One region of the Nocardioides sp. S5-5 genome, then DNA from elsewhere that is predicted to be linked to it. Evidence: riboswitches for the same ligand, from Rfam matches in the RefSeq annotation. Region 1 holds a riboswitch; each other region holds the start of a gene.
What was found. Region 1 has a riboswitch for cobalamin ahead of ACUP6Y_RS23750 (ABC transporter substrate-binding protein). Riboswitches for the same ligand answer to the same signal wherever they lie in the genome.

Region 1 (9,839 bases):
GCCCCAGCAGCCCCGCCTCGTGCAGCACCTTGAGGTGATGGCTGATCGTGGGCTGCGACAGGTCGAAGGCGTCGTTCAGGTCGCACACGCAGGCCTCACCGTCGGCGTGTGACGCCACCAGCGACAACAGTCGCAGCCGGACCGGGTCGGCCAGCGCCTTGAGCAGCGGCACCACCCGGTCGGCCGCCTCGGCCGAGAGTGGCTCGCGGGTCAGCGGCGAGCAGCAGGCGACCGCCTCGGCCGGGGTGAGGTCGAGCAGGGACTTCGACATGTATCAATATTGACAGATATCGATGTCCGAGGTCCAGCCCGGGACTCGTGCTGTCCCGTCGTGCCCTGCGTATCGGCCGTGAGACCGCCGCCAGATCTGCAGCCGTTTTGCCGGGCACGGCGCCCACCTCCTACACTGGGGGCACGAAGGGGAGTAGTCCTCAACGGCTGCGTCGACATACTGGACCGCTTGCGGGCCCGGCGCAGCAGGCCACCGCGAGGTGGCGGACGAGACTTTCGACCAGCAGTGCGACCTGTTTTTGCAATGGACGCGCGTGGTCGAAGGCGCGTCCTCACGGCGAGCTCTCCGGCCAGGTGCCGGAGAGGAACCTGATGTACGCCTTCTTGTTGAGCACCGCGGTCATCTTCGTGGCCGAGCTCGGCGACAAGAGCCAGCTCATGGCGATGACCTTCGCCACCCGCTATCGGGCGCGCGACGTACTGATCGGCCTGACCGCGGCGACCGCCGTGGTGCATCTCGCGTCGGTCGGGATCGGCTACGCGATCGGGGACGCCTTCGCCGACTACCAGGGCACCATCGAGGTGTGCGCGGGCATCGCGTTCCTCGGCTTCGCGCTGTGGACCCTGCGCGGTGACGAGCTGACCGAGGACGACGAGCGCAAGGCCACCAGCGCCACCGGCCGTGCCGTCCTGGTCGTCGCGCTGTTCTTCTTCCTCGCCGAGCTCGGCGACAAGACCATGCTCGCCACCATCACCCTGGCCACCCAGGAAGGCTGGTTCGGCACCTGGCTCGGCTCGACGGTCGGCATGGTCGCCGCCGACGCGCTGGCCATCGGCGTCGGCGCGGTCCTCGGCCGGCAGCTCCCCGAGAAGGTCATCAAGTACGGCGCCGCGGGGCTCTTCGCGCTGTTCGGGCTCGTGCTCATCGTCAGTGGGGCTGGTTGGATCTGAGGGTGAGCTCTGCGTGGCGCTGCTCATGGTCGGCGAGGCGCCGTTCGACGACTTCGGACCGCGGGCGCCGCGCACCGAGCCGTACTCCCCGGTGCTGCGCGAGCCCGGTGGGATGGCGGTCTGCGACACCAACGTCAACCGGGTCGAGGCCTGCACCGACGTCGAGAACCTCGCCGAGCAGCGGGCCCTGGAGAAGGCCGGCTTCACCCGCGAGGGCACGGTCCGCGGCGCCCAGTGGCGTGACGGCGGCTACCGCGACTGCTGCTCCTCCAGCATCCTGCGCGCGGACTGGTCGGCCTCCTGATGCGTCGCGGCCGTCGACCGACGTCGGCGACGGGTCCGGCTGATGAGCGACCACGCCCTCGCGCGCGTGGACTCACGGTTGACGACGAAGTCGATCAAGCACCAGCGTTGAGGGGATCACACCGACTCGGAGGTGTCCCTTGCTGCATGCCCAGGCCCGCGCGGCGGTGGGCGCGTGGCGCGATGACGACGGCGTGGTGTTCGTCAGCGTGATCTTCCGGGCGCCGTAGTCCTCAGAAGGCCTGCGGCCCGATCCGCTCGACGGCCACGAAGACCGCGAGGGCGAGCAGGACGACGTTCATCGCGGCGCTCTGCGCCTCGCCGCGACGCAGGTGGGTGACGATCGCGCCCGCCATGATCACCGCGAGCCCGATCGCGGCCGCCGGCACCAGGCCGGTCGCGATCTCCAGCGCGCCCGGCAGCACCAGCCCGAGCGCGCCGAGCACCTCCGCCGCGCCGATCAGCTTGAGCACGCCGGGCGCCATCGGCTCGGCCCAGCCCATCCGCGGGTCCTCGAGGAGCTGCTCCTTCGACCTGGCGAGCTTCATCGAGCCGGCCATCAGGAACAGGGCGGCGAGCAGGCCGGTGACGATCCACACGACGAGGTTCATGGGACGACACTAGGCCGTGTCTCCCCAGTCCGCCTGTTGCGCGGTGTCTCCGACTCAGCCGGCCTGCTTCCAGCTCGGCGCGTCCGCCCGCTCCCGGACCGCGACGTTGACCCGGTTGAACAGGTTGAGCGTGGCGATCTGCAGCAGCAGCGCGGACACCTGCCTCTCGTCGTAGTGCCGGTTGACCTCGCGCCACAGCTCGTCCGGGACCGGGTCGTGGCTGTCGGCGAGCCGGGTGAGGGCGTCGGTGAGGGCGAGGGCGGCGCGCTCGGCCTCGTCGTAGTACGGCGACTCGCCCCACGCCGCCACGCCGACGATGCGGTCCACCGCCTCGCCGGCGGACTGCAGCGTCTCGAGGTGGCCCTGGACGCAGGCGCTGCAGCCGTTGAGCTGGCTGGCCCGCAGGGCGACCAGCTCGAGGGTGGTGGTGGGCAGGCCGCCCTTGGCGATGGCGGTGAGCAGGCTGCCGATGCCCTTGAAGGCGTCGGGCAGGACCTGGGCCGGGTTGGCCATGCGGGGTTCGATGGTGGTCATCGCGTTCTCCTTCGGATCGGGTGGGGTGTTCGCTCTCCCTGACCCGCGGCGGCGCCGGAGTGTGACCGGATCGCCGAGGAGATCCGCGAGAAGATGGGGGACTGTCACATCGACGGCCCGCCGCGGGTCAGAGAGGCGACCCCGAGGAGAGGACCCACCCGTGAACGACGACGTCACCGTGGCCGCCGCCTTCGAGCAGCACCGCCGCCACCTGAACACGGTCGCGTTCCGTGTGCTCGGCTCGGCCACCGAGGCGGAGGACGCGGTCCAGGAGGCCTGGCTGCGGCTGCACCGCACCGACGCGGCCGAGATCGACAACCTCGGCGGCTGGCTCACCACCGTCGTCGGCCGGATCGCCCTCAACACCCTGCGCGCCCGCGCGACCCGGCGCGAGGACTCCCTGGAGGAGCGGGTCGAGCGGCTGCCCGACCCCGTCGTGACGGCGTACGACGGCGCGCTGCCCGAGGAGCAGGCGCTGCTCGCCGACTCGGTCGGCCTGGCGCTGCTGGTCGTCCTCGACCAGCTGGCGCCCGCCGAGCGGATCGCGTTCGTGCTCCATGACCTGTTCGGGGTCGCGTTCGACGAGATCGCGCCGATCGTCGAGCGCACGCCCGCCGCGACCCGCCAGCTCGCCAGCCGGGCGCGGCGCCGGGTCCGTGGCAGCGACCTGGTCCGTCCCGACAGCCCGGCCCGCCAGCGCGAGGTCGTCGACGCCTTCTTCGCGGCCGCCCACGCCGGCGACCTCGAGCGCCTGGTCGGCGTCCTCGCCCCCGACGTGGTGCTCCACTCCGACCTCGGCGTCCTGCGCGGCGGCATCGTGACCTACCAGGGCGCCGAGACCATCGCCCGCAACGCGCTGATGTTCGCCCACCCCGGCCGGATCGTGCATCCGGTCCTCGTCGACGGCCGGGCCGGTGCGGTCGTCACGCTGCGCGACGAGCTGTTCAGCGTGATGGCGTTCGCGGTCGCCGGTGGCCGGATCGTCGGGGTCGACACCTGGACCGACCCGGAGGTGCTGGCCCGGGTCGCGACACACTAGCTAGAGCCCCGCGCGCGGCAGCCGGTCGGGGAGCGGGGCCCCGTCGACCAGGTGGTCCGCGACGATCGTGCGGACCCGGGCCGGGTCGACGCCGCCGTACCAGCTGTCGTCGGGGTGGACGACCACCACCGGCGCCTGGTTGCAGGGGAACAGGCAGCCGGTCTGGGTGACGAGCACGTCGTCGTCGCCGAGCCCGCGGGCCCGCAGCTCCGCGTCGAGCGCGGCGGAGGTGGCGGCCGAGCCGCGGGCCGAGCAGCGCGGTCCGCGGCAGACCAGCACCTGCCGGGCGTGCCCGGGCACGGACTCCCACGCCGGCGAGGTCAGCGGCGCCTCCTCGCCGGTGATCGCCCGCCCGCTGACGACCACCTGCACCTCGGGTCGGCCACGCCGCCAGTGCCCGGCCACCCGGCGCAGCCAGGACCGCGCCGTCGGCGCACCCAGGCCGAGGCCGACCAGCTCGACCTCCCGTACGCCGAGCCCGGCGAGGCGCTCCAGCTCGTCGGTCACGCTCGGGGTCCCGGCCTGCAGGAAGGCGAGGGTGGCGCCGGTCGTGGCCGCCACGTCGGCCAGCTCGTCGGCGTGCCGCGCGGCCTCGACACCGAGCGGGACCAGCACCACCGCGCGGCTCACCGCGCCACCCGCTCGTCGTGCCAGACCACGTGCAGCCGCCCGGAGTGGTCGTGTCGCCCGACAGTGGTCTCGACGCCGTACACGTCGCGGACCAGGCCGGCGGTCAGCACCTCGGCCGGCGCGCCCGTGGCGACCACACGGCCCTCGCGCAGCACCACCAGCCGGTCGCAGAACGCCGCGGCCAGGTCGAGGTCGTGCAGCGCGGCGACCGTGGTCAGGCCGAGCGCGCGGACGGTGGCGAGCAGGTCGATCTGGTGGGCCAGGTCGAGGTGGTTGGTCGGCTCGTCGAGGACCAGCAGGTCCGGCTGCTGGGTGAGTGCCCGGGCCAGCTGGACCCGCTGGCGCTCGCCGCCGGACAGCGTGTGCCAGTCGCGGTCGGCGAGGTGGCCGACCGCCGCGAGGCGCATCGCCTCCGCGACCTCGCCGGCCCCCTCGGCGCGAGCGGCGGGCCAGCGGCCGCGGTGCGGGATCCGGCCCAGCTCGACCACCTGGCGCGCGGTCAGCGGCAGGGACGTCGACGCGTGCTGCTCCAGGACGGCGACCCGCCGGGCCCGGACCCGGGCGGGCAGCGCGTGCAGGTCCTCCTCGCCGAGCCGGACCGAACCGGTGGCCGGCCGGCGCAGCCCGGCCAGCACGTGCAGCAGCGTGGTCTTGCCCGAGCCGTTGGGGCCGAGCAGCCCGGTGACGGTGCCCGGCGCGCAGCCCAGGGTGACGTCGTGGAGGATCGCCCGGGTCCGCACACCCCACGAGACGCCCTCGACCGTCAGCCTCATCGGGTCCTCGACTCACGCCGCAGCAGGTAGCCGAACACGGGCGCCCCGAGCACCGCCGTGACGACCCCGATCGGGATCTCCTGGCCCTCGATCAGGGAGCGCGCCGCCGTGTCGGCCCAGATCATCAGCACCGCGCCGGCGAGCGCGCTCAGCGGCAGCAGCCGGCGATGCAGTGGCCCGCAGACCAGTCGTACGACGTGCGGCACGACCAGTCCGACGAACCCGATCGCGCCGGTGTAGGCGACCAGGCAGGCGGTGAGCAGCGCCGTACCGATGAGCAGCACCCAGCGGGTGCGCCGGATCGACACGCCCAGCGAGGCGGCCGACGCGTCCCCGAACGCGAACGCGTCCAGGTCCGCCGCATGGGCCACGACCAGCACCAGCGCGACGAGTGCGACCGTGACCAGCACGCCCGCCCCGAGCCACCGGACGCCGGCGAGCGAGCCCATGGTCCAGGCGAGCACCCGGCGGGCGGCGTCGTGGTCGCCGCTCATCATCACCGCGAACGACGTGAACGCCGCGCACAGCTGCCCGACCGCGACTCCCGCGAGCACGGTCCGCGCGGGCGGCAGGTCGCCGTTGCGTCCGGTGGCCAGGGCGAGCACGAGCACCAGCGCGAGGATCGCGGTGGCGAACGCCGCCGCGCCCAGGGCGGCGCCGCCGACCAGGGTCCCGACGCTGGTCCCGAGCACGATCACCGCGACCGCGCCGACGGTGGCGCCGCCGGAGATGCCCAGCAGGTAGGGGTCGGCGAGGTCGTTGCGGGTCAGCGACTGGAGGACGGCACCGGCCAGGGCGAGCCCGGCACCCGTCGCCGCGGCCCCGACGATCCGCGGCATCCGCAGCTGCCACACGATCCGGTCGTCGATCACGCTGACGCCGTCGACCGGCGCCCCGAGGCGACGCAGCACCACGGCGACGACGTCCGCCGCCGGCACATGCACCGAGCCGACCCCGACCGCCACGACGGCGGTGCCCACCAGCACCAGCGCGAGCACCGCGCCCATGGCCAGGCCGATCCCCGGCCGGCTCCGCGCCGGCCGGGTCGCCTGCAGCATCAGCCGAGCTCGGCCAGCTGGGTGCCGACCGACACCGCGCCGTCGGCGAGCCGGACGCCGGGCGTGGACTCGGAGAACGGCAGCACGACGTACTTCTTCTGCTGGACGGCGCGCAGCCCCTTCAGCACCGGGTCCTTCTCCAGGAGCGCGATCTTGTCCTCGGCCGTCGACCAGCTCGCGTCGGCGAGCACGATCACATCCGGGTCGGCCTGCACGACGCGCTCCCAGCTCACGTTCGCCCAGCCGCCCTCGATGTCGGCGAAGATGTTGGTCGCGCCGACCGCGTCGAGGATCAGCTGCGGCCCGCCCTCACCGGCGCCCGCGAACGCCTCCTTGTCGCCGGAGTCGAACCAGAACACGTCGAGGCCCGCGCCCGGCTTGCTCGCGGCGAGCTCGTCGAGCGCCTTCTCCTGCTCGTCCTCCAGCGCCTCGGCCCGCTCCGGGACGCCGAACACGTCGGCCACGGTCTCGATCTCGTCCCACACCGAGTCGAAGGAGACGTCGGCGCTGGGCTTGTTCTCGCCACAGCCGAAGAGCGAGAGGAAGGAGCCGACGCCGAGCTTCTCCAGCTCGTCCTGCGGGCCGGCGGCCTCGTCGCCGAAGGCGCTGGCGTAGGAGCCGTAGACGAAGTCCGGCTCGGCCTCGAGGAGGGTCTCGCTGTCGGGGTACTCCTTGGAGAGGACCGGCACGGCGTCGTACGCCGCCTTCCACTTCTCCGGCACCGCGTCGTCGAGGTACGCCGTCCCCGCCATCCGGTCGGACAGGTCGAGGGCCAACATCACCTCGGTGGCGCCCTGGTTCATGGTGACCGCGCGCTCCGGCGGCGCGCTGATCGTGGAGGTGAAGCCACAGCTGCCGGCCTTGACGGGGAAGCCGGTGGCGGTCGGTCCCTTGCTCTCGGCCTCCGGCGCGCCGGCGCATCCGGCGAGCAGGGGGAGCGCCGCGAGGGCAGCCAGGAAACGGGTACGACGGGTCGAGGACATGGTCGCTCTTTTCAGTCCGAGGCTCTTGCGCGAAGCCTGTTGTGCGGGTGTGTCGCGGACCCTCGAGATCCACGGCCAGCAGGTCTTCGGACTCGGGATCGATCGGACGGAGCGCCTTCCCGGACCGTCGTGCGTCCAGTGGCTTGCCCTGATTGCTCAGTGCCCCGCCCGTCACCCTCACCGCTGCGCGTCAGTCCCGGATTCGCACCGGGTTCCCTGCTCACGGGTGTGAGTTGACTGGCGAGGCGGACGCTAGCACGCACCGGCCCGACGTTCTTGGTGGGATATCTCACCTCTGCCGCAGCCGACGCGCCGACACCAGATCTAGGTCCCACGAATCTGGGTGACCCCTACATATGGTGGTTCTCGTAGCTGGTTCCTCGCCCCAGCCAGGGGCGCGGAGGCAAGAGGGAACCCGGTGGAAGTCCGGGACTGCCCCGCAGCGGTGAGTGGGAACGACCGCCGTCACACAGCACTGGGTCGCGATGTGCGACCTGGGAAGCGACGGCCAGTAGGACTCCTTTCGAGGAGACGCCCGCGAGTCCGAAGACCTGCCAGCGCGCCGCACCCGCCGGGTGCGGTGGTCCGAGGCCTCGTGGGAAGGCCGACGGCTGAGCAGGCGCGTCGGCGCCGCCCCGCTGTCGTCCCCTCGCGAGCCAGACTCCGAGGGGAGAACACCGTGACCGTCACCGAGTCACCCACCCGCACCACCATGACGGTGCGCAAGCGCAACGGCGAGACCGAGCGCGTCGACGTCACCAAGATCGTGCGCGCCGTCGACCGGGTCAGCGCCGACCTGCCCGACGTCGACCCGATGCGGGTCGCGACCCGCACCATCAGCGGCCTGTACGACGGCGCGACCACCGCCGAGCTGGACCGGCTCTCGATCCAGACCGCGGCCGAGCTCACGGCTGCGGAGCCGGCGTACTCGAAGCTCGCGGCCCGGCTGTTGGCGGGCTACATCGACAAGGAGGTCCGCAACCAGGGCGTGGCCTCCTTCAGTCAGTCGGTCGCGCTGGGCCATGCCGAGGGCGTGATCGGCGACGAGACGGCGCGGTTCGTGAAGGACAACGCCCGCAAGCTCGACTTCGCGATCGACGAGGATGCGGACCGTCGGTTCGAGTACTTCGGCCTGCGCACGGTCTACGACCGCTACCTGCTGCGCCACCCCACGGCGCGGCTGGTGATCGAGACGCCGCAGTACTTCCTGCTCCGCGTCGCCTGCGGCCTGTCCCGTACGCCGGCCGAGGCGATCGGCTTCTACCGGCTGATGTCGAGCCTGGCCTACCTGCCGAGCAGCCCGACGCTGTTCAACTCCGGCACGCGGCACACGCAGATGTCGTCGTGCTACCTGGTCGACAGCCCGCGCGACGAGCTGGAGTCGATCTACAGCCGTTACACGCAGGTCGCGCAGCTCTCGAAGTTCGCCGGCGGCATCGGCATCGGCTTCTCCCGGGTGCGCTCGCGCGGCGCGCTGATCCGTGGCACCAACGGTCAGTCCAACGGGATCGTGCCCTTCCTGCGCACCCTCGACTCGTCGGTGGCGGCGGTCAACCAGGGCGGCCGCCGCAAGGGCGCCGCCTGTGTCTACCTGGAGCCGTGGCACCCCGACGTCGAGGAGTTCCTCGAGCTGCGGGACAACACCGGTGAGGAGGCCCGTCGTACCCACAACCTCAACCTGGCCAACTGGATCCCCGACGAGTTCATGCGCCGGGTCGAGGCCGACGAGACGTGGTCGCTGATCGACCCGAACGAGGTGCCGGAGCTGCCGGACCTGTGGGGCTCCGCGTTCGACGCGGCCTACCGGCGGGCCGAGGCGGAGGGCCGGTACGTGCGCCAGGTCAAGGCGCGCGACCTCTACGCCAAGATGATGCGGACCCTCGCCCAGACCGGCAACGGCTGGATGACCTTCAAGGACGCCGCCAACCGGCACTGCAACCAGACGACCGACGCGCCCGGGGCGGGGAGGCCCGTGGTGCATCTGTCGAACCTGTGCACCGAGATCATCGAGGTCTCCTCCGACGGCGAGACCGCGGTGTGCAACCTGGGCTCGATCAACCTCGGCCAGCACCTGACCGACCGGCACGGCGCCGTCGACGTCGACTGGGACAAGCTGCGTGCGACCGTGCGGACGGCGGTGCCCTTCCTCGACCGGGTCATCGACATCAACTACTACCCGAGCACGCAGGCCGCCGCGTCCAACCCGCGGTGGCGGCCGGTCGGACTGGGGCTGATGGGCCTGCAGGACGTGTTCTTCGCGCTCCGACTGCCCTTCGACTCCCCCGAGGCGAAGGCGCTGTCGACGCGGATCCAGGAGGAGATCCACCTGACCGCGCTGGAGGTGTCCTGCGCGCTCGCCGCCGAGCACGGCCCCCACCCGTCGTACGACGAGACGCGGGCCGCGCGCGGCGACCTCCACCCCGATCTCTGGGGAGCCACCCTGACCCAGCCCGAGCGGTGGGCGGCGCTCAGGGAGCGGATCGCGGAGCACGGGCTGCGCAACTCGCTGCTGATCGCGATAGCACCGACGGCGACGATCGCGTCGATCGCCGGCTGCTACGAGTGCATCGAGCCGCAGGTCTCGAACCTGTTCAAGCGCGAGACGCTGTCGGGCGAGTTCTTGCAGGTCAACTCCGCGCTGGTGCGCGAGCTCAAGACGCGCGGGCTGTGGACCGCCGAGGTGCGTGAGCAGATCAAGCGCGCCGAGGGCTCGGTCCAGGGGATCG
Region 2 (9,839 bases), 2.0 Mb from region 1:
GAGCACCGGCCGCCCCGCCCTCGCGTGCCGCTGGATCGCCGTGTCGAGTCCCCGCTCGCGCAGCCAGACCAGATCGGCCAGGGTGGCCCGCGTGCCCGGCAGCACGACCAGGTCGGCGTCGGCCAGCCGCGCCGCGTCGGACACGAACTCGACGTCCAGCGCCGGCTCCAGCCCGAGCGCGTCGACGTCGGTGAAGTTGCTGATCCGCGGCAGCCGGACGACGGCGACCTTGCGGGTGGTCGCGCCCGGCGCCGCCCGCCGCCCGGCGAGGTCGAGCGCGTCCTCGGAGTCCAGCCACAGGTCGGGGTGCCACGGGAGCACGCCGTACGTCGGGCGGCCGGTGCGCTGCTCGAGGTCGGCGAGCCCCGGCCGCAGCAGATCGACGTCGCCGCGGAACTTGTTGACGACGTACCCCGCGATCAGCGCCTGGTCCTCCGGCTCGAGCAGCATGAGCGTGCCGTAGGCGGACGCGAACCAACCGCCGCGGTCGATGTCGCCGACCACGATCGTCGGCACGTCCCCGTGCCGGGCGAGCCCCAGGTTGACGTAGTCGGTGGAGCGCAGGTTGATCTCCGCCGGGCTGCCCGCGCCCTCGGCCACGACCAGGTCGAAGCGCTCGCGCAGGTCGTCGAAGGCGTCGAAGGCCGTGGCCGCGAGCCGAGCGCGCCCGTCGTGCCAGTCGCGGGAGGACACCTCGCCCGCCGGCTGCCCCATCAGCACGACGTGGCTGCGCCGGTCGCTGCCGGGCTTGAGCAGCACCGGGTTCATCGCGACCTCGGGCTCGACGCCCGCCGCGACCGCCTGCACCCACTGCGCCCGCCCGATCTCGCCGGGCGCGCCGTCGGGGCCGCGCACGACCATCGAGTTGTTGGACATGTTCTGCGCCTTGTACGGCGCCACCCGGATCCCCCGCCGCGCGAACGCCCGGCACAGCCCGGTCGTCAGCACGCTCTTGCCGGCGTCGGAGGTCATCCCCGCGACCAGCAGGGCGGCCCCGGTCATCGGGGGCTCCGGGGGTGCAGGAATCGCCTCTTCAGCGGTGATTCCTGCGCTTCTTGACCGGTGCAACGGGCAAGAAGTGCAGGTTTCGGCCAAGAAGTCATCCGCGCTTCCCGCGGAACACGTGACGCTGCAGCACCCCGGGCACCGGACCACCCTCGCGGACCCAGTCGACGACCGCATCCGTGGCATCCGGCGACAGGACTCCGCCGAGCCAGGTGTCCCTCGGCCGCCGGCCACCGGGGAACCAGGTGAAGTCCCGGACCAGGACGACGTTCGAACGATCGCACTCGTCGAGGCAGTCGACCACACGCACCCGGACCCGCGGCCCGCGGCGCCCGGCCGGGTCGTCGAGCGCCTCGATCTCGTCGCGCTGGGCGCGGTGGTCGGCGTCGGGGTGCTTCTTCGTGGTGCCACAGCAGCAGTCGCGGCACAGCAGCACGTCCCGCTCAGGCAGCGCCATCGGTTCCCCCGTCGACAGGGCCGCGCAGCAGGAACAGGTCCATCACCCAGCCGGCCTCCGCCTTGGCCGCGTCCCGCGCCGCCTCGATCGAGCCCACCACGTCACCGACCCGGCCGGACACCAGCCGCTCCCCCACACCGCCGAGGTTGGCGCCCCACCAGATCGACCAGTCCTCGAACCCGTCGAGGTCGACACCGGAGGTCAGCATCACCACGACATTGCGCTGCCCGGCGGCCACATCGGCCCGCAGCCGCCGCGCCGTCGTCACGTGGACCGGCTGGCCGACCTCGTGCAGCACGATCGCGTGCCGGGCCGCCAGCACCTGCGGCGCACTCACGCCGGGGAGCACGTCGAAGGAGACCCCCAGCTCGCGCACGATCCGGATCGTGCCGTCGTACAGCGACGGGTCGCCCCAGACCAGGAAGGCGCACCCACCACCCCGCGCGGACAGCGCGGCACGGTAGGCGGCCAGCCGGGCGGCGTACCAGTCGGCGACGGCGCCCTCGTAGCCCGCGCGGTCCAGGCCGGGCGAGCGGTCCCGCTCCGGGTCCGGTACGACGACCAGCTCGACGCCGTACGCGTCGCACACCGCCTGCCGCACCGCCAGCAGCGGGTCGTCCTCGCCCTTGGCCACCGCGAGCGCGTAGTCACATTCCGCCAGCGCCGCGGCTACCTCCGGCGTGACGTGCTGCGGCCCCATCCCGAAGCCGAGCACCCGCACAGACACACTCATCGGTCTTCCAGATCTCCCTCGACCTCGAGATAGGCCGCCTGCAGGGACGCCAGGAGCTCCGGGTCGGGCGACTCCCACAGGCCCCGATCCGCAGCCTCGTGCAGCCGCTCCACGATGCTGCGCAGCGCCCACGGGTTCGACGTGCGCAGGAACTCCTGGTTGGTCTCGTCCAACACGTACGACCGGGCCAGGGACTCGTACATCCAGTCGTGCACCACGCCCGCGGTCGCGTCGAAGCCGAACAGGTAGTCGACCGTCGCCGCCAGCTCGAAGGCGCCCTTGTAGCCGTGCCGCTGCATCGCGCCGATCCACCGCGGGTTCGCCACCCGCGCGCGGAACACCCGGTTGGTCTCCTCCTGCAGCGTCCGGGTCCGTACGGCGTCCGGCGTGGTCGAGTCGCCGACGTACGCCTTGGGCGCGGATCCGGTCAGCGCCCGGATCGTCGCGACCATGCCGCCGTGGTACTGGAAGTAGTCGTCGCTGTCGGCGATGTCGTGCTCGCGGGTGTCGATGTTCTTGGCCGCGACCTTGATCCGCCGGTAGTTGGCGCGCATGTCGTCGGAGGCGGGTACGCCGTCGAGGTCGCGCCCGTAGGCGAAGCCACCCCACGCGGTGTAGACCTCGGCCAGGTCGGCGTCGTCGCGCCAGCTGCCCGACTCGACCGCCTGCAGGATGCCGGCGCCGTAGGAGCCCGGCTTGGAGCCGAAGATCCGGGTCCGCGCGCGGCGCTCGTCACCGTGCTCCGCGAGATCGGCGGCAGCGTGGGCGCGGACGAAGTTCTGGTCGAGCGGCTCGTCCAGGTCCGCGACCAGCTGCACCGCGTCGTCGAGCATCGCCACCACGTGCGGGAAGGCGTCGCGGAAGAAGCCGGAGATCCGCACCGTGACGTCGATCCGCGGGCGGCCGAGCTCCTCCAGCGGGATGACCGTCAGCGCATGCACCCGCTTCGACGCCTCGTCCCACTCCGGCCGGACGCCCAGCAGCGCCAGCACCTCGGCGATGTCGTCGCCGGAGGTACGCATCGCCGAGGTGCCCCAGACCGACAGGCCCACCGACTCCGGGTAGGCCCCTTCCTCCGCGAGATAGCGCGCGACCAGCGACTCCGCCATCGCCTGCCCGGTCTGCCAGGCCAGCCGCGAGGGCACCGCGCGCGGGTCGACGGTGTAGAAGTTGCGGCCGGTCGGCAGCACGTTGACCAGGCCGCGCAGCGGCGAGCCCGACGGCCCGGCGGGCACGAAGCCACCGGCCAGCGCGTGCAGGGTGTGGTCGAGCTCGTCGGTGGTGCGGGCCAGCCGCGGCACCACCTCGGTGGCGGCGAACGCCAGCACCTTCCGCACGTCGGGGGACGCGTGCAGCTCGTCGACCCGAGCCGGGTCCCAGGCGGCCTTCTCCATCGCCTCGACCAGGGACCGGGCCTCGGCCTCGACCCGGTCCACCTCGACCGTCGGCGCGTCCGGCGCCAGACCCAGCGCGGCCCGCAGCCCCGGCACCGCCTGTGCCTGTCCGCCCCACACCTGCGCGGCCCGCAGGATCGCGAGCACCAGGTTGACCCGGGCCTCGCCGTCGGGGGCCTGGCCCAGGACGTGCAGGCCGTCGCGGATCTGGACGTCCTTGATCTCACACAACCAGCCGTCGACGTGGAGCAGGAAGTCGTCGAAGTCGTCGTCCTCCGGGCGGTCCTCGAGCCCGAGGTCGCGGTGCAGCTCGGCAGCCCGCATCAGGGCCCAGATCTCGCCGCGGATGGCGGCCAGCTTGGCCGGGTCCATCGCGGAGATCTTGTCGTACTCCTCGAGCAGGCCCTCGAGCCGCGCGATGTCGCCGTACGCCTCGGCGCGGGCCATCGGGGGAATGAGGTGGTCGATGATCGTGGCGTGCGCGCGGCGCTTGGCCTGCGCGCCCTCGCCCGGGTCGTTGACGAGGAACGGGTAGATCAGCGGCAGGCTGCCGATCGCCGCGTCGGTGGCGCAGGAGGCCGACAGCGCGGCGTTCTTGCCCGGCAGCCACTCCATCGAGCCGTGCTTGCCGAGGTGGACGACGGCATGCGCGCCGAAGCCGTGCTGGACCCAGCGGTACGCCGCCAAGTAGTGGTGCGACGGCGCGAGATCGGGGTCGTGGTAGATCGCGACCGGGTTCTCGCCGAAGCCGCGCGGGGGCTGGATCATCAGCACGATGTTGCCGGCGCGCAAGGTGGCGAGCACGATCTCGTCGCTGTCGTTGACGAACAGCCGCCCCGGCGCCGGACCCCACGCCTCGACCATCGCGTCGCGCAGGTCCTCGGGCAGATCGGCGGTCCAGAACCGATAGTCGTCGGCGGAGATCCGCACGTGCGCGTCGGTCAGCTGCACCGACGTCAGCCACTCCTCGTCCTGTCCGCCGGCGGCGATCAGCGCGTGGATCAGGGTGTCGCCGGCGACCGTGTCGTCGTCGAGGTCGAGGACACCGAAGCCGTCGCCGACGTCGTACCCCGCCTCGCGCAGCCTCCGCAGCATCCGCACCGCCGAGACGGGCGTGTCCAGGCCGACCGCGTTGCCGATGCGGGAGTGCTTGGTGGGGTACGCCGACAGCATCAGCGCGATCCGCTTGTCCTGGTTGGGGATCCGCCGCAGCCGGGCGTAGTTGACCGCGAGCCCGGCCACCCGCGCGGCCCGCTCCGGGTCAGCGACGTATGACGGCAGCCCGGCCTCGTCGAGCTCCTTGAACGAGAACGGCGCGGTGCTGATCCGCCCGTCGAACTCGGGGATGGCGACCTGGTTGGCGTAGTCGAGTGGGGTGACGCCGTCGTCGGAGGCCTCCCACTCGGCGCGGCTGCTGGTCAGGCACAGCCCCTGCAGGACGGGGATGTCGAGGGCGGCGATCCGCTCCACGTCCCAGGTCTCGTCCTCGCCACCCGCGCTGACCGAGGCCGGCGTCGAGCCGCCCGCCGCCAGCACCGTGACGACCAGCGCGTCGAGGTCGCCGAGCGCGGCGAACAGCTCGTCCGGCGCCGCCCGCAGCGATCCGGCGAAGATCGGCACCCCGACCGCCTCGCCGGTGGCGTCGATCGCGTCGCACAGCGCATGCACGAACGCGGTGTTCCCACTGGCCTGGTGCGCCCGGTAGAAGAGCACCCCCACCGTGGCCCGGTCCCCGGCCACCGCGGGCCGCTCGACCAGCCCCCACGCCGGGATCACCTCCGGCGGCTCGAAGCCCTCGCCGGTCAACAGCACCGTGTCGGACAGGAACCGGTGCAGCTCGGTGAGGTTGCGCGGGCCGCCCTCGGCGAGGTAGCGGTGCGCCTCCGCCGCGATCCCGACCGGCACCGTCGAGGCCTCCATCAGCTCGGCGCTCGGCGTCAGCTCGCCACCGAGCACCACGAGCGGGCGGCCGGTCGCGCGCAGCGCGGCCAGCTCGGCGTCGTACTGCTGCGGGGAGCCGAGCAGCCGGACGACGACCAGGTCGGCGCCGGTGGCCAGCAGCACGAGCGCGGCGAGGTCGCTGCGCGCCGGGTTGGCCCAGCCGTAGTCGGCGCCGCTGGCCCGCGCGGACAGCAGGTCGGTGTCGGACGTGGACAGCAGTGCGATGCGCGCCATGACGCTCAAAGCCTCCTCGGGGTTCGCGCCCCTCATCGGTAGGTGTGTCCGCGGCCAGTGTCTGGCTGCCCGCCGCCACGAGGGCGACGGGGTCACAGTGGCGGAACCGCCCCGGTCTCACACCGGGTTCCTGCACCGCGGACCTGTGGGGAGTCAGCCTACGGTGGTCCCATGCAGGATCAGCAGGCGCCCGGCATCCACGTGGCCGTTCACGGCCACCCCAACCTGGACACCCTCCTCCTGTGGCACCCCGCGGTCCGCACCGACGCCGACGCGGTGGGCGCCCTGGCGAGCCGGATCGCCACCCGCGGCGGGGTCCGCGTCGTCGTACCCACCTGGGCGGACGGACGCGACCTGCTCCGCTCGGTCCGCTACGCCCGCCAATCGGCCGTGCATCCACCGGACCACGTCTCCGTCGTCGGGTACGGCGCCGCGGGCATCGCCGCGCTCAGCCTGGCCGAGCACCAGCGGCGCCTCGGCATCGGCCTGCGCCGGGTGACCTGCGTCGACGGCGCGGACGGCCTCGCCGACCCGATCAGCGGCCAGCCGCTGGGGCCGCCGGCACCGAGCCCGGCGAGCACGGAGGTCGACATCGTCGAGGCCGCCGATCCCGCCTGGGCGCGGGCGACCGTCGAGGCCTGGAGCTCCGCCGGCTGGGCGGCCTTCGCCATCCCGGCCGAGGAGTTCACCTGGCGCCTCGGCGACACCCCTTGATCGACTTAGCGAAAACGCTAAGATGGGCGTATGCCGCTCATGGACGAACGACCCCCGCGGGGCACCGACCTGCTCGGCCTGCGACAGCGCGCTGGGCTCAGCCAGGCCGAGATGGCCGCCCGGCTGGGGATCACGGCCAGCGTGCTGAGCGCCTACGAGCGGGGCCGGCGCGAGCCTCGGGTCGACATCTTCTTTCGGGCCGTCGACGTCGCCGGCTTCCACGTCGACTACGTCGAGAAGTCGGGGCGCGCACCACAGCGATGGACCGTGCCGAACGCCCAGGAGAAGGCCGAGATACTCGTGAGGGTGGCCGCCCTCGGCATGGCGCTGCCGCGCCGCGACCGTGGCCCACTCACCTTCCCCCATGACGTCTGGAGGAAGGTGTCTGTCGATGCCTGACCACGTCGTGGTGCTCCAGCGGGCGGTCGAGGTGCAGCAGCGACTCGAAGCAGACGGGATCCGGACGGCGATCGGCGGCGCCCTCGCCTTGGCCTACCACGTGACGGAGCCGCGCTCGACTCAGGACATCGACCTCAACATCCTGTTGCCCAAGCAGGACGCGGCGCGTGTCCTGTCCCTCCTTCCTGACGACGTTCGTTGGACGCAGGCGCACCTGGCCGCCATCGAGCGCGACGGCCAGGTCCGCATCATGTGGGACGTCGACAAGCCGCCGCCGATGCCCCTCGACCTGTTCTTCGCCGAGCACGAGTTCCACCACGTCGCGACCGACCGCGCCCTGTGGGTGCCGATGCTCGACGCCGAGGTCCCGATCCTCTCGGCCACGGATCTCACCGTGTTCAAGGCGCTCTTCGACCGCCCCAAGGACTGGGTCGACATCGGTGAGATGGCGTCCTACGGCGCCCCGAGCCTCGACCTCGCCGATGCCGGACGCTGGGTCGCCGAGATCGTCGGCGCCGACGACGCCCGGGTCGCCCGGCTGCGCGACCTCGCCGCGCGTCCACCCGAGCCGCCGGCTCAGTTCACCTGGCGGGATCTGCCCTCCCAGTAGGGCGCGCGCAGCTTGAACTTCTGCAGCTTGCCGGTCGCCGTCCGCGCCAGCTCGGTGCGGAACTCCACCGACGTCGGCGACTTGTAGCCCGCGAGCCGGTCCTTGCACCAGCGGATCAGCTCGGCCTCCATCTCGGGACCGGCGGTGGCGTCGGCGGTGAGGACGACGAGCGCCTTGATCGTCTCGCCCCACTTCTCGCTCGGGACGCCGATCACCGCGACCTCGGCCACGGCCGGATGGGAGAACAGGGTGTCCTCGACCTCGATCGAGGTGACGTTCTCACCGCCGGTGATGATGACGTCCTTCTTGCGGTCGGCGATGGTCAGGTAGCCGTCGTCGCCGAGGTAGCCGCCGTCGCCGGTGTGGAACCAGCCGTCCTCGAGCGCCGCGGCCGACTCCTCGGGCTGCTCCCAGTACCCCTCGAGGATCACGTTCGACTGGGCGAGCACCTCGCCGGCGCCCTCCTCGGACTCGTCGATCGCCAGCCGTACGCCGATCGCCGGGGCGCCCGCGCGCGTCAGCCGGGTCGCGCGCTCCTCGGCCGAGAGATCGTCCCACTCGGCGCGGGTGCGGTTGATGGTCAGCAGCGGGGAGGTCTCGGTGAGGCCGTAGATCTGGATGAACTCCCAGCCCAGCTCCTCCTGGACCCGGATCACCGTCTTCGTCGGCGGCGGGGCGCCGGCCATGATGATCCGCACCCGGTCGCGCCCCGGGATCTCGCCCTCCCAGGTCTGCGCCGCCTCCAGTACGGCGGCCGCCACCGCCGGCGCGGCGCACATCACCGTCACGCCGTGGTCGCGCACGCGGCGCAGGATCTCGGCGCCGTCGACCTTGCGCAAGATGATGTGCCGCGCGCCGACGCCGGTCATCGCGAACGGCATGCCCCAGCCGTTGGCATGGAACTGCGGCAGCGTGTGCAGGTAGACGTCGCGGTCACCGATCCCGGCGTGCAGGCCGAAGGTCAGCGCGTTGACCCAGATGTTGCGGTGGGTGATCTGCACGCCCTTGGGGCGCGCGGTGGTGCCCGAGGTGTAGTTGATGGTCGCGGTGGCGCCCTCGTCGTGCTCCCACGCCTTGGGCTCCGCGCCGGGCGCGGCGTACAGCGCGTCGTCGTCGCCCAGCACGTACTTCTGCTCGCACGTCACGCCCGCGAGCGACTCCTCGAGCTCCGGGTCGAGGTAGAGCACCCGGGCGCCGGAGTGCTCGACGATGTACTGCACCTCGTCGGGGCTGAGCCGGAAGTTCACCGGCACCAGCACCCGGCCCCAGCCGCTGACCCCGAAGAACGAGGTCAGCAGCCGGCTGCTGTTGTGGCTGACGATCGCGACCCGCTCCCCCACGCCGATCCCGAGCTCGTCGAGCTTCGCGGCCTGGCGCCGCGCCAGCTCGCCGATCTGCGCGTAGGTGAGCTCGCCCTGGCCGGGCGCGGGCTGGGTCGGCTCGTCGACGACACCCACCCGCTCGCCGTACACCTGCACGGCGCGGTCGAGGAAGTCGTTGACGCTGAACGGGACGAACACACGGGCCTCCTGGCATCGGACGCGGGTCACGGGTGTGACACCCACCACCCTAGGCCCGTCGCCCCACCCCGCGCTGCCTCCGAAAGGAGGCAGTCGCGGGCCGGATGAGAGGACTCTCATCCGGCTCTCACCGACGTCCCACGATCGGGCAGGATGATCGGGTCATGAGTCGTGCGTGGAAGGTCCTGCTGCCGGTCGCGGCGCTGATGGTGCTGGCCGGCTTCGCCGCGGGCGCGGTGGTCCGCGCCGGTGCCGACGAGCCACCCGCCCGGACGCCGCTCGACCTGGGGCCCGCCGCCCCGGCCGCTACACCGAGCCCCACGGTCCCCGTGACGCCGACGACGCCCGAGAGCGAGCCGACGACCCCCCGGACCGAGGTGATCACGCCGCAGCCCGACCTCGACGATGACGACGACGATGACGACGATGACGACCGCCGGGGACGCGACGACGACCGGGACGACCGGGACGACCGGCACGAGGACGGCGACGACCGGGAGGACCACGCGGACGACGACCGGCGTGGCGACCGGCGTGGTGACCGGGGCGGCCGCGGGCACGATGACGACTGACCCGTCGACTGACCCGACGGCACCGGCCCGCTCGGGCCTGTCCGTCCGGATCCGGATCACCGCCGCGGTCGCGCTGCTCGTCACGGTCGCCCTCGCCGGCGCCGGGCTGATCGTCTACTGGGTCGAGAGCCGGGCGCTGACCGAGACCCTGCAGAGCGAGGTCGAGCAGGAGCTCGACGAGTTCGTCGCCCTGCAGCGCACCGGCGACTTCGCCACGGTCCGCGAGCTGCTCGAGGGCTTCTTGACCCGCAACGTGCCCG
Region 3 (9,839 bases), 2.0 Mb from region 1:
AGCTCCTTCGCGATCGCCGCGAGACCCTCCTGGATCTCCGGAGAGCTCGCCTTGACCCGGACCACGAGATTGCTCGGCATGTCGGTGACCTTATCGTTGGCCCCGTGCTGATCCTGCTGCCGCCGAGCGAGGGCAAGGCGGTCCCCCGGCGGGGCCGGCCGCTCGACCTCGCCGCGCTGTCCTCCCCCGCGCTCACCGACGCGCGCCGCGAGGTGCTCGACGCCCTGGTCACGCTGTGCCGGGAGGATCCGGCCAAGGCGGCCGAGGTGCTGGGCCTCTCGGCCGGCCAGGCGGACCTCGTCGACCGCAACGCGGACCTGACGTCCGCACCCACGGCACGTGCGGACCGGATCTACACCGGCGTCCTGTACGACGCCCTCGACGTCGGGTCCCTCTCGGCCGGAGCGAAGCGGCGCGCGACCTCGCGGCTCGCGGTCGCCTCCAGCCTGTTCGGCATGGTGCGGCTGGGCGACCGGATCCCGTCGTACCGGCTCTCCGGCGACGCCTCCCTGCCTGGGCTGGGTCCGGTCGCGGCGGTGTGGCGCGAGGCGCTGCCGGCCGTGATGACCGAGACGCTGGGTCGCGGGCTGCTGGTGGACCTGCGCTCGGGGATGTACGCGAGCTTCTGGAAGCCGGGCCCGGACCTGGCCAAGCGGGTCGCCACGGTGCGGGTGCTGCACGAGCACGACGGCACCCGCAAGGTGGTCAGCCACTTCAACAAGGCCACCAAGGGCCGGATCGTCCGGGCCCTGCTCGAGGACGGCGCCGACCCGCGCACGCCGGCTGCCTTCGCCGACACGCTCCGGGACCTCGGCTGGACCGTCGAGCTGGGTGCTCCGGGCAAGACCGGCACCCAGCTCGACGTGGTCGTCAGCGCGCTCTGAGCGTCACCAGCGCCCGGTGTCGCGCAGCGTACGGCGACCGGGGGCCAGGGCGTTGAAGAACCTCATCGAGCCCTTCTGCTCACCGGTGCGCGGGTCGGGGTAGAACGCGAGCACCGAGACCGCGGCGGGTGCGAGCTCCATCCGGAACAGCGTCTCCAGCGGCGCGTCGAGGGCGTGCGCGACCAGGGTCTTGATCGGTGTGACGTGGCTGACCAGGACCACGGTGCGCCCGGCGTGGGCCTCGAGCAGCCGCCTCAGCCCGGCCAGCACCCGCTCCCGGACCACGACGAACGACTCGCCGCCCGGCGGCGCGGCGGACATGTCGGCGAACCAGGCGTCCAGCCGCTCCCGGTCCCGCTCGGCGACCTCGGTGAAGCTCAGCCCGTCCCACTCGCCGAACTCCATCTCGGCGAAGGCCGGCTCCTCCTCGACACCGAGTCCCAGCGCGGACGCGACGATGTCGGCCGTCTCCCGGGTACGCCGCACCGGCGAGGCCACGACGACGTCGACGCTGTCCTTGAGCTCGGTGAGCCACGCGGCGACCTCGGCGGCCTGGGCCCGGCCCTCCTCCGAGAGCGGCGGGTTGTCGCCGCCGAGCCCGCCGGAGAAGCGGCGACCGGTGGTGTGCGGGGTGACGCCGTGGCGGACCAGCACGATCGTGGTCGGCTGGCCCGGCCCGGTCGCCGGCGAGGACGCCTCCTCGGCCGCCGACTCCGGCTCGTCGGGCACGCCGTCACCGGGCAGGCTCGAGACGCTGACGCCCGACCGCTTCCCGTCGAGCGCCTCGTTGGCGAGCCGGTCGGCGTGGGAGTTCTGGGCGCGCGGCACCCAGGTGTACGTCGTACCGGCGGGCGCGAGCTCGCGCGCCTCGGCCGCCAGCACGGCCATGTCGGCGTGCTTGATCCGCCAACGCCCGGACATCTGCTCGACGACCAGCTTGGAGTCCATCCGCACCTCGACGACCGCGCCCGGCGCGTGCGAGACGGCGAGCGCGAGGCCGGCGACCAGCCCGGAGTACTCCGCGACGTTGTTGGTCGCGACCCCCAGCGTGCGGGCGTCCTCGGCGATCACGGCGCCGGTCGCCGCGTCCCGCAGGACCGCGCCGTACGCCGCCGGCCCGGGGTTGCCGCGCGAGCCGCCGTCGGCCTCGACGACGACCCGCCCGGGCGCAGCGCTCACAGGCCGCTCTCGGAGGTGCGGACCAGGATCCGCTGGCACTCCTCGTGGCGCAGCACCGTCTCGGCGGGCGTCGCGCGGATCTCGGCGATCTCGCCGGCGTCGAGGGTGAGCTGGCAGCCGCTGCACTGCCGGGCTCGCAGGGCGCCGACACCGATCCCGCCCTTGCTGGCGCGCAGCTTCTCGTAGAGGGCGAGGAGGTCCTCGGGGATCGCCGCGACGATGGCGGCGCGGCCACCGGAGACGGACTCGATCTCGGCGTCCAGCGCGGCGACCTTCTCGTCGCGTGCCGTGGTGAGGGTGCCGAGCCGGCCGTCGAGGTCCTCGATCGCGGAGGTGAGCTCGGCGAGCGCGGACTGCGCCTCCTCGAGCTGCTCCATCACCTCGAGCTCCTCGTCCTCGAGCGTCGAGATCCGGCGCTCCAGCGACGCCAGCTCGTGCTGCATCCGCTCGAGCGCCTTGGGGTCGGCGATGGCGCCGGAGTCCATCCGGTCGCGGTCGCGGGTACGCCGGGCCTTGACCTGCTCCACGTCGGCGTCGGCCTTCACCTGGGCGACCGCGAGGTCGTCGACGACGATGCGCTGGTCGCGCAGCCGCCCGTCGACGTCGACCCGCTTGCCGAGCAGGTCCTTGATCTCCGCGGCCTCCGCCGGGTTGCCGCGCTGGTGGCGCAGCTGGTCGATCTGGGCGTCGAGGGCCTGCAGGTCGAGCAGGCGGAGCTGGGCGGCGGGGTCGGCGTTCACAGATGCATCCTCACAGGCGCATTGTCCAAGGATCGGTGCAGATCGCGCTCACCCGGGTCTCCACCGCGTCGCCGAGCGCCTCGCGAAGCAGCTGGTCGACCACCGGGAGCCAGGTCCACTCGGCCGCCCAGTGGGCCACGTCGACCAGCGCCGGGCCACCCTTCTCGAGGAACTCCGCCGCCGGGTGGTGGCGCAGGTCGCTGGTCACATAGACGTCGGCGCCCGACCCGGCGAGCCGGTCGAGCAGGAAGTCGCCGGCGCCCCCGCACACCGCGACCCGCCTCACCGGGCGCTCCGGGTCCCCGGCGACCCGGACGCCGTGCTGGGTCGGCGGCAGCGCCGCGGCCACCGCCTCGGCGAAGCCGGCCAGGGTGGTCGGCTCGACGCTGCCGACCCGCCCGGTGCCCACGCCGGCGAGCTGGGGATCGGCGAGCTCCACGACGTCGTACGCCGGCTCCTCGTAGGGATGGGCCGCCAGCATCGCGCGGACCACGGCCGCCCGGCGGGCGCGCGGCAGGACGACCTCGATCCGCACCTCCTCCACCGTCTCCAGCTCACCGACGGTCCCGATCATCGGCGTCGCGCCGTCGAGCGGGCGGAACCGGCCCTCGCCGGGTGCGCTGGTGAAGGAGGCGAAGTCGTAGTCGCCGATCTGGCCCGCTCCGGCCTCGGCGACGGCGGCCCGCACCGGTGCGGCCGCGTCGGCCGGGACGAAGACCGTGAGCTTGTCGCAGGGCTCGCCCGACGCGGGGATGATCGGCGCGAGGTCCTTGAGGCCGAGGGCGACCGCGAACGCCTCGGACACGCCCCCGACGGCCTGGTCGGCGTTGGTGTGGGCGGTCAGCAGCGCGCAGTCGGCCTTCGCCAGCGTGTGCAGGGTGCGGCCCTTCGGGGTGGTCGCCGCGACGCCGTGGACGCCCTTGAGGAAGAGCGGGTGGTGGACCAGCAGCAGGTCGGCCTTCCAGTCCGCGGCCTCCGCCGCGACCTCGGGAGTGGGGTCGACCGCCAGCAGCACCTTCTTCACGGGCTGCTCGGGGTCGCCGTACACGAGCCCGACGGCGTCCCAGCTGTCGGCCGTCGCGGGCGGGTACCAGCCGTGGACCAGGTCGACGACGTCCTTGAGCGAGGGCATGGCGGTCAGGCTACCGAGAGGGCCGCGGCGGGCGGTTGCTATGGTGCCGGTGCCAGCGAAGGGAACCCGGTGCGAGTCCGGGACTGACGCGCAGCGGTGTGGGTGACGGCCGGAGCACGATGTCACTGGACCTCCCGGGGTCTGGGAAGACGCTCCGAACCGGATGATCCCGAGTCCGAAGACCTGCTGGCCCTTGCGGCCCGACCGTCGCGAGGTCGATGTGGGGCGATCGCGAGGAGCCCCGGCCTCGAAGGACTCCGTCACTTGGCGCACATGGCCCGCAGCCGCCCCGACCGGTGCCCCGGCGTGGTCCACCCGTGGCCGGCCGACGACGGCGGCCTGGTGCGGATCCGGGTGCCCGGCGGCCGGGTGCCGGTCTCGGCGCTGAGGGCGTTGGCCGCCGTCGCCGAGGAGTACGGCGACGGCCGGGTCCGGGTCACCGGCCGCGCCAACCTCCAGGTCCGCGCCATGCCCCTGACCTCGTCCGGCCTGCTGGCCGGCCCCGCGCTGGCCGCCCTCGAGCGGACCGGCCTGCTGCCGTCCCGCTCCCACGACCGGGTCCGCAACGTGCTGGTCTCGCCGCAGACCGGGCTGGCCGGCGGCCGCGCCGACCTGCGCCCGGTGCTCGCCGCGCTCGACGCGCTGCTGCTCGCCGACGCCGCGCTGGCCGGGCTGCCGGGCCGCTTCCTGTTCACCCTCGACGACGGCCGCGGCGACCTCGCCGACAAGCACCTCGACCTCGGCCTGGTCGCGCTGGACGCCGGCACCGCGCAGCTGCGGGTCGGCGTGTGCTGGGGCGAGATCGGGGCTCTGGCCGACGCGCCCGCCGCCCTGGTCACGCTGGCCCGGGCGTTCCTGGCCGCCCGCGGCACCGGACCCGACGCGCCGTGGCACGTCCCCGAGCTGTCCGTCCCGCTCACCGCGCCCGCGCCCGCCGCCACCGGCGCCACCGTCGCGACCGGCCCGCTCCCGTTCGGCCCGGTCGCGGGCGGTCGGCATGTCGCCGTACCCGACGACGGGCTGGACGCCCCGACCATCGCGGCCTGGGCCGCACCGACCGTGATCGTCACGCCGTGGCACGGCGTACTCGTCCCCGAGGAAGCTGAATGACCGACCCCACCGCTCCGCCGCGCCGCTACGACTACATCGCCGACGGGCCGGCGATCTACGTCGACTCGTTCGCGACCATCCGCCGCGAGTCGGACCTGTCCGGGGTCCCCGCCGAGGCGGAGAGGGTCGCGGTCCGGATGATCCACGGCAGCGGGCAGACCGACCTGGTGCGAGATCTGGTCGTCCATCCGCGGCTGGTGCCCGCCGCCCGGGCCGCGCTGAACGCCGGCGCGCCGATCCTGTGCGACGCCCGGATGGTCGCCATGGGCATCACCGCCGGCCGGCTGCCCGCCGACAACCCGGTGCACTGCTTCCTCACCGACGAGCGGGTCCCCGCGCTGGCGCGGGCGTGGTCGACGACCCGCACCGCGGCCGCCGTATCGCTGTGGGAGCCGCTCCTCGACGGCGCCGTCGTCGCGATCGGCAACGCACCCACCGCGCTCTTCCACCTGCTGGAGATGGTCCTCGCCGGTGGCCCCCGTCCGGCCGCGATCGTCGGCTGCCCCGTCGGGTTCATCGGCGCGGCCGAGTCCAAGGACGCGCTCGCGTCGTTCCCCGTGGACCACGGCATCGACATCCCGTTCGTCACCGTCCGGGGCCGCCGCGGCGGCTCGGCCATGGCGTCCTCGGCGGTCAACGCGCTGGCCCAGGAGGAGGAGTGACCGGGCGCTTCCACGTCGTCGGCATCGGCCCCGGCGACCCCGAGCTGATCACCCGCAAGGCCGAGCGCCTCATCGGCGCGGCCCCGGTCGTCGCCTTCCACGCCGGGGTGCGCAAGGAGTCGCACGCCCGCCGGATCGCCGCCGATCTCATCCCCGCCGACGCGATCGAGGAGGAGCTGCGCTACCCCGTCACCACCGGGACGACCGACCACCCGGGCGGGTACGTCGGCGCGCTGGCCGCCTTCTACGACGAGTGCGAGGCCCGGCTCGCCGCCCATCTCGACGCCGGCCGCGACGTCGTCCTGCTCGCCGAGGGCGACCCGCTGTTCTACGGCTCGTCGATGTACCTCGTCGACCGGCTCCGCGACCGGTTCCCCGTCGAGGTGGTGCCCGGCATCCCGGCCTTCGCCGCCGCCACCGCCACCGTCCCGGCGCCCCTGGTCCGGCAGACCGACGTCCTCACCGTGCTCCCCGGCACCCTCCCCGAGGCCGAGCTGGCCCGCCGCCTCGCCGACACCGACGGCGCGGTGATCATGAAGCTCGGGCGCACCTTCCCCGCCGTCCGCGCTGCGCTCGCGGCGGCCGGACGGCTCGACGGTGCGCTGTACGTCGAGCGCGCCTCCCAGCCCGAGGAGCGCTGGCTGCCGGTGGCCGAGGTGGACGCCGACTCGGTGCCCTACTTCTCGTTGATCGTGGTGCCCGGCGACGCCGCGCGCCGCTCGGAGGTCGAGGCGGCCGCCCGCGGCCGTCACGAGACCACCGGGCAGCGTCTCGAGACGCCTGCTGCGCAGGCTCCTCGACGTCCGGCGCCCGCGGAGCTGCTGGTCGTCGGACTCGGTCCCGGCCCCGACGACTGGCTCACCCCCGAGGCCGGCGCGGCGCTGGCCGAGGTCGACCACGTGGTCGGCTACGCGCCGTACGTCAACCGGGTGCCGCAGCGCCCCGGCCTCCAGCGCCACGCCTCCGGCAACACCGTCGAGGTCGACCGGGCCCGGTTCGCACTCGACCTGGCGCTGGGCGGCGAGCGGGTGGCGGTGGTGTCCGGCGGCGACGCGGGCGTCTTCGGCATGGCCGCCGCGGTCTTCGAGGCGGCCGCCGACCCGGCCCACCCGGAGCACGCGACGGTGCCGGTCCGGGTCCTCCCCGGGGTGAGCGCGGTCCAGGCGGTCGCGGCCCGCGCGGGCGCGCCGATCGGCGCCGACTTCGCGGTGGTCAGCCTCTCCGACCGACTCAAGCCGTGGCCGGTCGTCGAGCGCCGGCTGCGGGCGATCGCCGAGGCCGACCTGGTGCTCGGGATCTACAACCCCGCCTCGCGCTCGCGCCGCGACCAGGTCGTGGAGATGCAGAAGATCCTGCTGGAGCACCGCTCCCCCGACACCGTGGTCGTCGTCGGTCGCGACGTCGGCCGCGCCGAGGAGTCGCTCACCGTCACGACACTCGAGAAGCTCGACACCGACCGCATCGACATGAAATGCCTGCTCATCATCGGCGCCTCCGCCACCCGCGTGGAGCCCGACGGCACGGTCTGGACGCCGCGGTGGGTGGAGTGATGGGTCGACTGATCACCGTCGTCGGCATCGGCGCTGACGGCCACCTCCCGCCCGCATCCCGGACCCTGGTGGACAACGCCGAGGTGCTGCTCGGCGGCGAGCGCCACCTCGACCTGGTGCCCGCCGTCCCCGGACAGGTACGCCGCACGTGGCCGCGCCCGCTCAGCGCGCTGCCCGGCGTGCTGAAGGAGCACGAGGGCCGCAGCATCGTCGCCCTGGCGTCGGGCGATCCCCTCGTCTCCGGCATCGGTACGACGCTGGTCCGGCTGCTCGGCGCCGACGCCGTCGAGGTCGTCCCGGCCGTCTCCTCGGTCTCCCTCGCCCGCGCCCGGATGGGCTGGTCCGCCGAGGAGTCCGCCGTCGTCACGCTCGTCGGCCGTGACGTCGACGCGCTGCGCCGCGAGCTCGCGCCCGGCCGCCGGCTGCTCGTGCTGTCCTCCGACCAGACCACGCCCGCCGCGGTCGCCGCCCTGCTGGCCGATGCGGGCTTCGGCGCCAGCACGATCGAGGTGCTCGGCGACCTGGGCAGCGGCGACGAGAGCCGCACCCCCTACCCGGGCGACGGTCCGGTCCCCCGTCTGCACGTCCTTGCGATCTCGGTCGCCGGCCCCGGACTCGCGTCCTGGACGACCGGCCTGCCCGACGACGCCTTCGAGCACGACGGCCAGCTGACCAAGCGCGACGTCCGCGCCAGCGCCCTCGCCCGGCTCGCCCCGCGCCCCGGTGACCACCTCTGGGACGTCGGCGCCGGCGCCGGGTCGGTGGCGATCGAGTGGCTGCGCGCGCACCCGCTCACCACCGCCACCGCCGTCGAGGGCAACGCGGAGCGAGCGGCGCGGATCGGCCGCAACGCCGGCCGGCTCGGCGTACCCCGCCTCCAGGTCGTCACCGGCCGCGCCCCCGGCGCCCTCGCCGACCTGCCCACCCCCGACGCCGTCTTCGTCGGCGGCGGCGCGACGGCCGACGGGCTGCTCGACCTCTGCCGCGACCGACTCGCTCCCGGCGGCCGGCTGGTCGCGCACGGGGTCACGTTGGAGACCGAGCGGCTGCTGGTCGACGCCTTCCATGCGTACGGCGGCGAGCTGACCCGGCTCGCCGTCGAGCACGTCACCCCGTTGGGCGGGCGGTTCACCGGCTGGACGCCGGCCCGCGCCGTCGTGCAGTGGGCCTGGACCAAGGAGAGCCCCCAGTGACCGCGCACTTCGTCGGCGCCGGCCCGGGCGCGGCCGACCTGATCACCCTGCGCGCGGCGACCCTGCTCAGCAAGGCCGACGTGGTGCTCTACCCCGGCACCTACATCGATGCCGAGGTCCTCTCCCACTGCCGCGAGGACGCGGACCGGGTCGACACCCAGGACCTCGACCTGGACCGGATCACCGCCGTGATGGTCGAGGCGCACGTCGCCGGGCGCGACGTCGTCCGGCTGACCTCGGGCGACCCCTCGCTCTACTCCGCCCTGCACGAGCAGACCCGGCGCCTCGACGCGGCCGGCGTGCCGTGGGACGTGACCCCCGGCGTGCCGGCGTACGCCGCCGCGGCCGCGATCGTCGGCCGCGAGCTGACCGTGCCGCTGGTCGCGCAGTCGGTGGTGCTGACCCGGACCCAGGCCCGCTCGACCGCGATGCCGGAGAGCGAGTCGCTGTCGGCGTACGCCGCGACCGGCGCCACCCTGGTGCTGCACCTCGCGATCACCCGCACCGCCGCGCTGATGGCCGAGCTGGCGCCGCACTACGGCGAGGACTGTCCGGTCGCCGTGGTCTCGCGCGCGTCCCAGCCCGAGGAGCTGGTGCTGCGCGGCACCGTCGGCACCATCGCCGGCCTCGTCGAGGACGCCGGACTGCGGCAGGCCGCCGTGATCCTGGTCGGCCCGGCGCTGGCGTCGGCGTCGGACGCCGAGTCGTACCTCTACTCACCCGAACGCCTCGCTCGGAAGGAGCGCCTGAGATGAGCTCCCCCACCATCCGACACTTCCCGTTCAGCGCCGTGGTCGGGGCCGACGGCCCCGACGGACCGGACCCGATGGCCCTGGCCCTGATCCTCACCACGATCGCACCCGAGGTCGGCGGCGTGCTGGTGCGCGGCGAGAAGGGCACCGCCAAGTCGACGATCGTGCGCGCCCTGGCCGCCGTGCTCCCGCCCGTCGAGGACCGGCCGGTCCCGCTGGTGGAGCTGCCGATCGGCGCCACCGAGGACCGGGTCACCGGCTCGATCAACCTGGAGAGCGCGCTCGCGGAGGGCAGGGCCGAGTACGAGCCCGGCCTGCTCGCCAAGGCGCACCGCGGGATCTTGTACGTCGACGAGGTCAACCTGCTCCACGACCACCTCGTCGACCTGCTCCTCGACGCCGCGGCGATGGGCCGCGCGACCGTCGAGCGCGACGGCGTCTCGATGACCCACGAGGCCCGCTTCGTGCTCGTCGGCACGATGAACCCCGAGGAGGGCGAGCTGCGCCCCCAGCTGCTCGACCGGTTCGGCCTCACCGTCGAGGTCGCCGCGCCGCGCGACCCGGCACTACGGGCCGAGGTGGTCCGCCGCCGGATGGCCTACGACGCCGACCCCGCCGCCTTCGCTGCCCGCTACGA

Region 2: another riboswitch for cobalamin. It lies ahead of cobN (cobaltochelatase subunit CobN); the one in region 1 lies ahead of ACUP6Y_RS23750 (ABC transporter substrate-binding protein).
Region 3: another riboswitch for cobalamin. It lies ahead of ACUP6Y_RS09170 (nitrite reductase); the one in region 1 lies ahead of ACUP6Y_RS23750 (ABC transporter substrate-binding protein).

Annotation. Positions count from the first base shown of each region.
Region 1 is NZ_CP199913.1:4,905,637-4,915,475, reverse strand. It holds gene ACUP6Y_RS23795 (metalloregulator ArsR/SmtB family transcription factor) at 1-271, opposite strand, end outside; gene ACUP6Y_RS23790 (TMEM165/GDT1 family protein) at 619-1,182, shown strand; gene ACUP6Y_RS23785 (GNAT family N-acetyltransferase) at 1,196-1,486, shown strand; gene ACUP6Y_RS23780 (DoxX family protein) at 1,719-2,096, opposite strand; gene ACUP6Y_RS23775 (carboxymuconolactone decarboxylase family protein) at 2,151-2,630, opposite strand; gene ACUP6Y_RS23770 (sigma-70 family RNA polymerase sigma factor) at 2,791-3,669, shown strand; gene ACUP6Y_RS23765 ((2Fe-2S) ferredoxin domain-containing protein) at 3,670-4,299, opposite strand; gene ACUP6Y_RS23760 (ABC transporter ATP-binding protein) at 4,296-5,072, opposite strand; gene ACUP6Y_RS23755 (iron chelate uptake ABC transporter family permease subunit) at 5,069-6,130, opposite strand; gene ACUP6Y_RS23750 (ABC transporter substrate-binding protein) at 6,130-7,113, opposite strand; cobalamin riboswitch at 7,176-7,370, opposite strand; cobalamin riboswitch at 7,470-7,686, shown strand; gene ACUP6Y_RS23745 (ribonucleoside-diphosphate reductase subunit alpha) at 7,793-9,839, shown strand, end outside.
Region 2 is NZ_CP199913.1:1,909,062-1,918,900, reverse strand. It holds gene ACUP6Y_RS09080 (cobyric acid synthase) at 1-1,002, opposite strand, end outside; gene ACUP6Y_RS09075 (hypothetical protein) at 1,100-1,462, opposite strand; gene ACUP6Y_RS09070 (SAM-dependent methyltransferase) at 1,449-2,195, opposite strand; gene cobN (cobaltochelatase subunit CobN) at 2,192-5,764, opposite strand; cobalamin riboswitch at 5,800-5,919, opposite strand; gene ACUP6Y_RS09060 (hypothetical protein) at 5,936-6,478, shown strand; gene ACUP6Y_RS09055 (helix-turn-helix domain-containing protein) at 6,518-6,877, shown strand; gene ACUP6Y_RS09050 (hypothetical protein) at 6,870-7,487, shown strand; gene ACUP6Y_RS09045 (AMP-binding protein) at 7,454-9,007, opposite strand; gene ACUP6Y_RS09040 (hypothetical protein) at 9,172-9,579, shown strand; gene ACUP6Y_RS09035 (sensor histidine kinase) at 9,530-9,839, shown strand, end outside.
Region 3 is NZ_CP199913.1:1,940,281-1,950,119, reverse strand. It holds gene ACUP6Y_RS09195 (RNB domain-containing ribonuclease) at 1-80, opposite strand, end outside; gene yaaA (peroxide stress protein YaaA) at 105-884, shown strand; gene ACUP6Y_RS09185 (bifunctional RNase H/acid phosphatase) at 888-2,063, opposite strand; gene ACUP6Y_RS09180 (zinc ribbon domain-containing protein) at 2,060-2,803, opposite strand; gene ACUP6Y_RS09175 (Nif3-like dinuclear metal center hexameric protein) at 2,814-3,935, opposite strand; cobalamin riboswitch at 3,972-4,140, shown strand; gene ACUP6Y_RS09170 (nitrite reductase) at 4,209-5,045, shown strand; gene ACUP6Y_RS09165 (precorrin-8X methylmutase) at 5,042-5,707, shown strand; gene cobJ (precorrin-3B C(17)-methyltransferase) at 5,704-7,257, shown strand; gene cbiE (precorrin-6y C5,15-methyltransferase (decarboxylating) subunit CbiE) at 7,257-8,450, shown strand; gene cobM (precorrin-4 C(11)-methyltransferase) at 8,447-9,205, shown strand; gene ACUP6Y_RS09145 (VWA domain-containing protein) at 9,202-9,839, shown strand, end outside.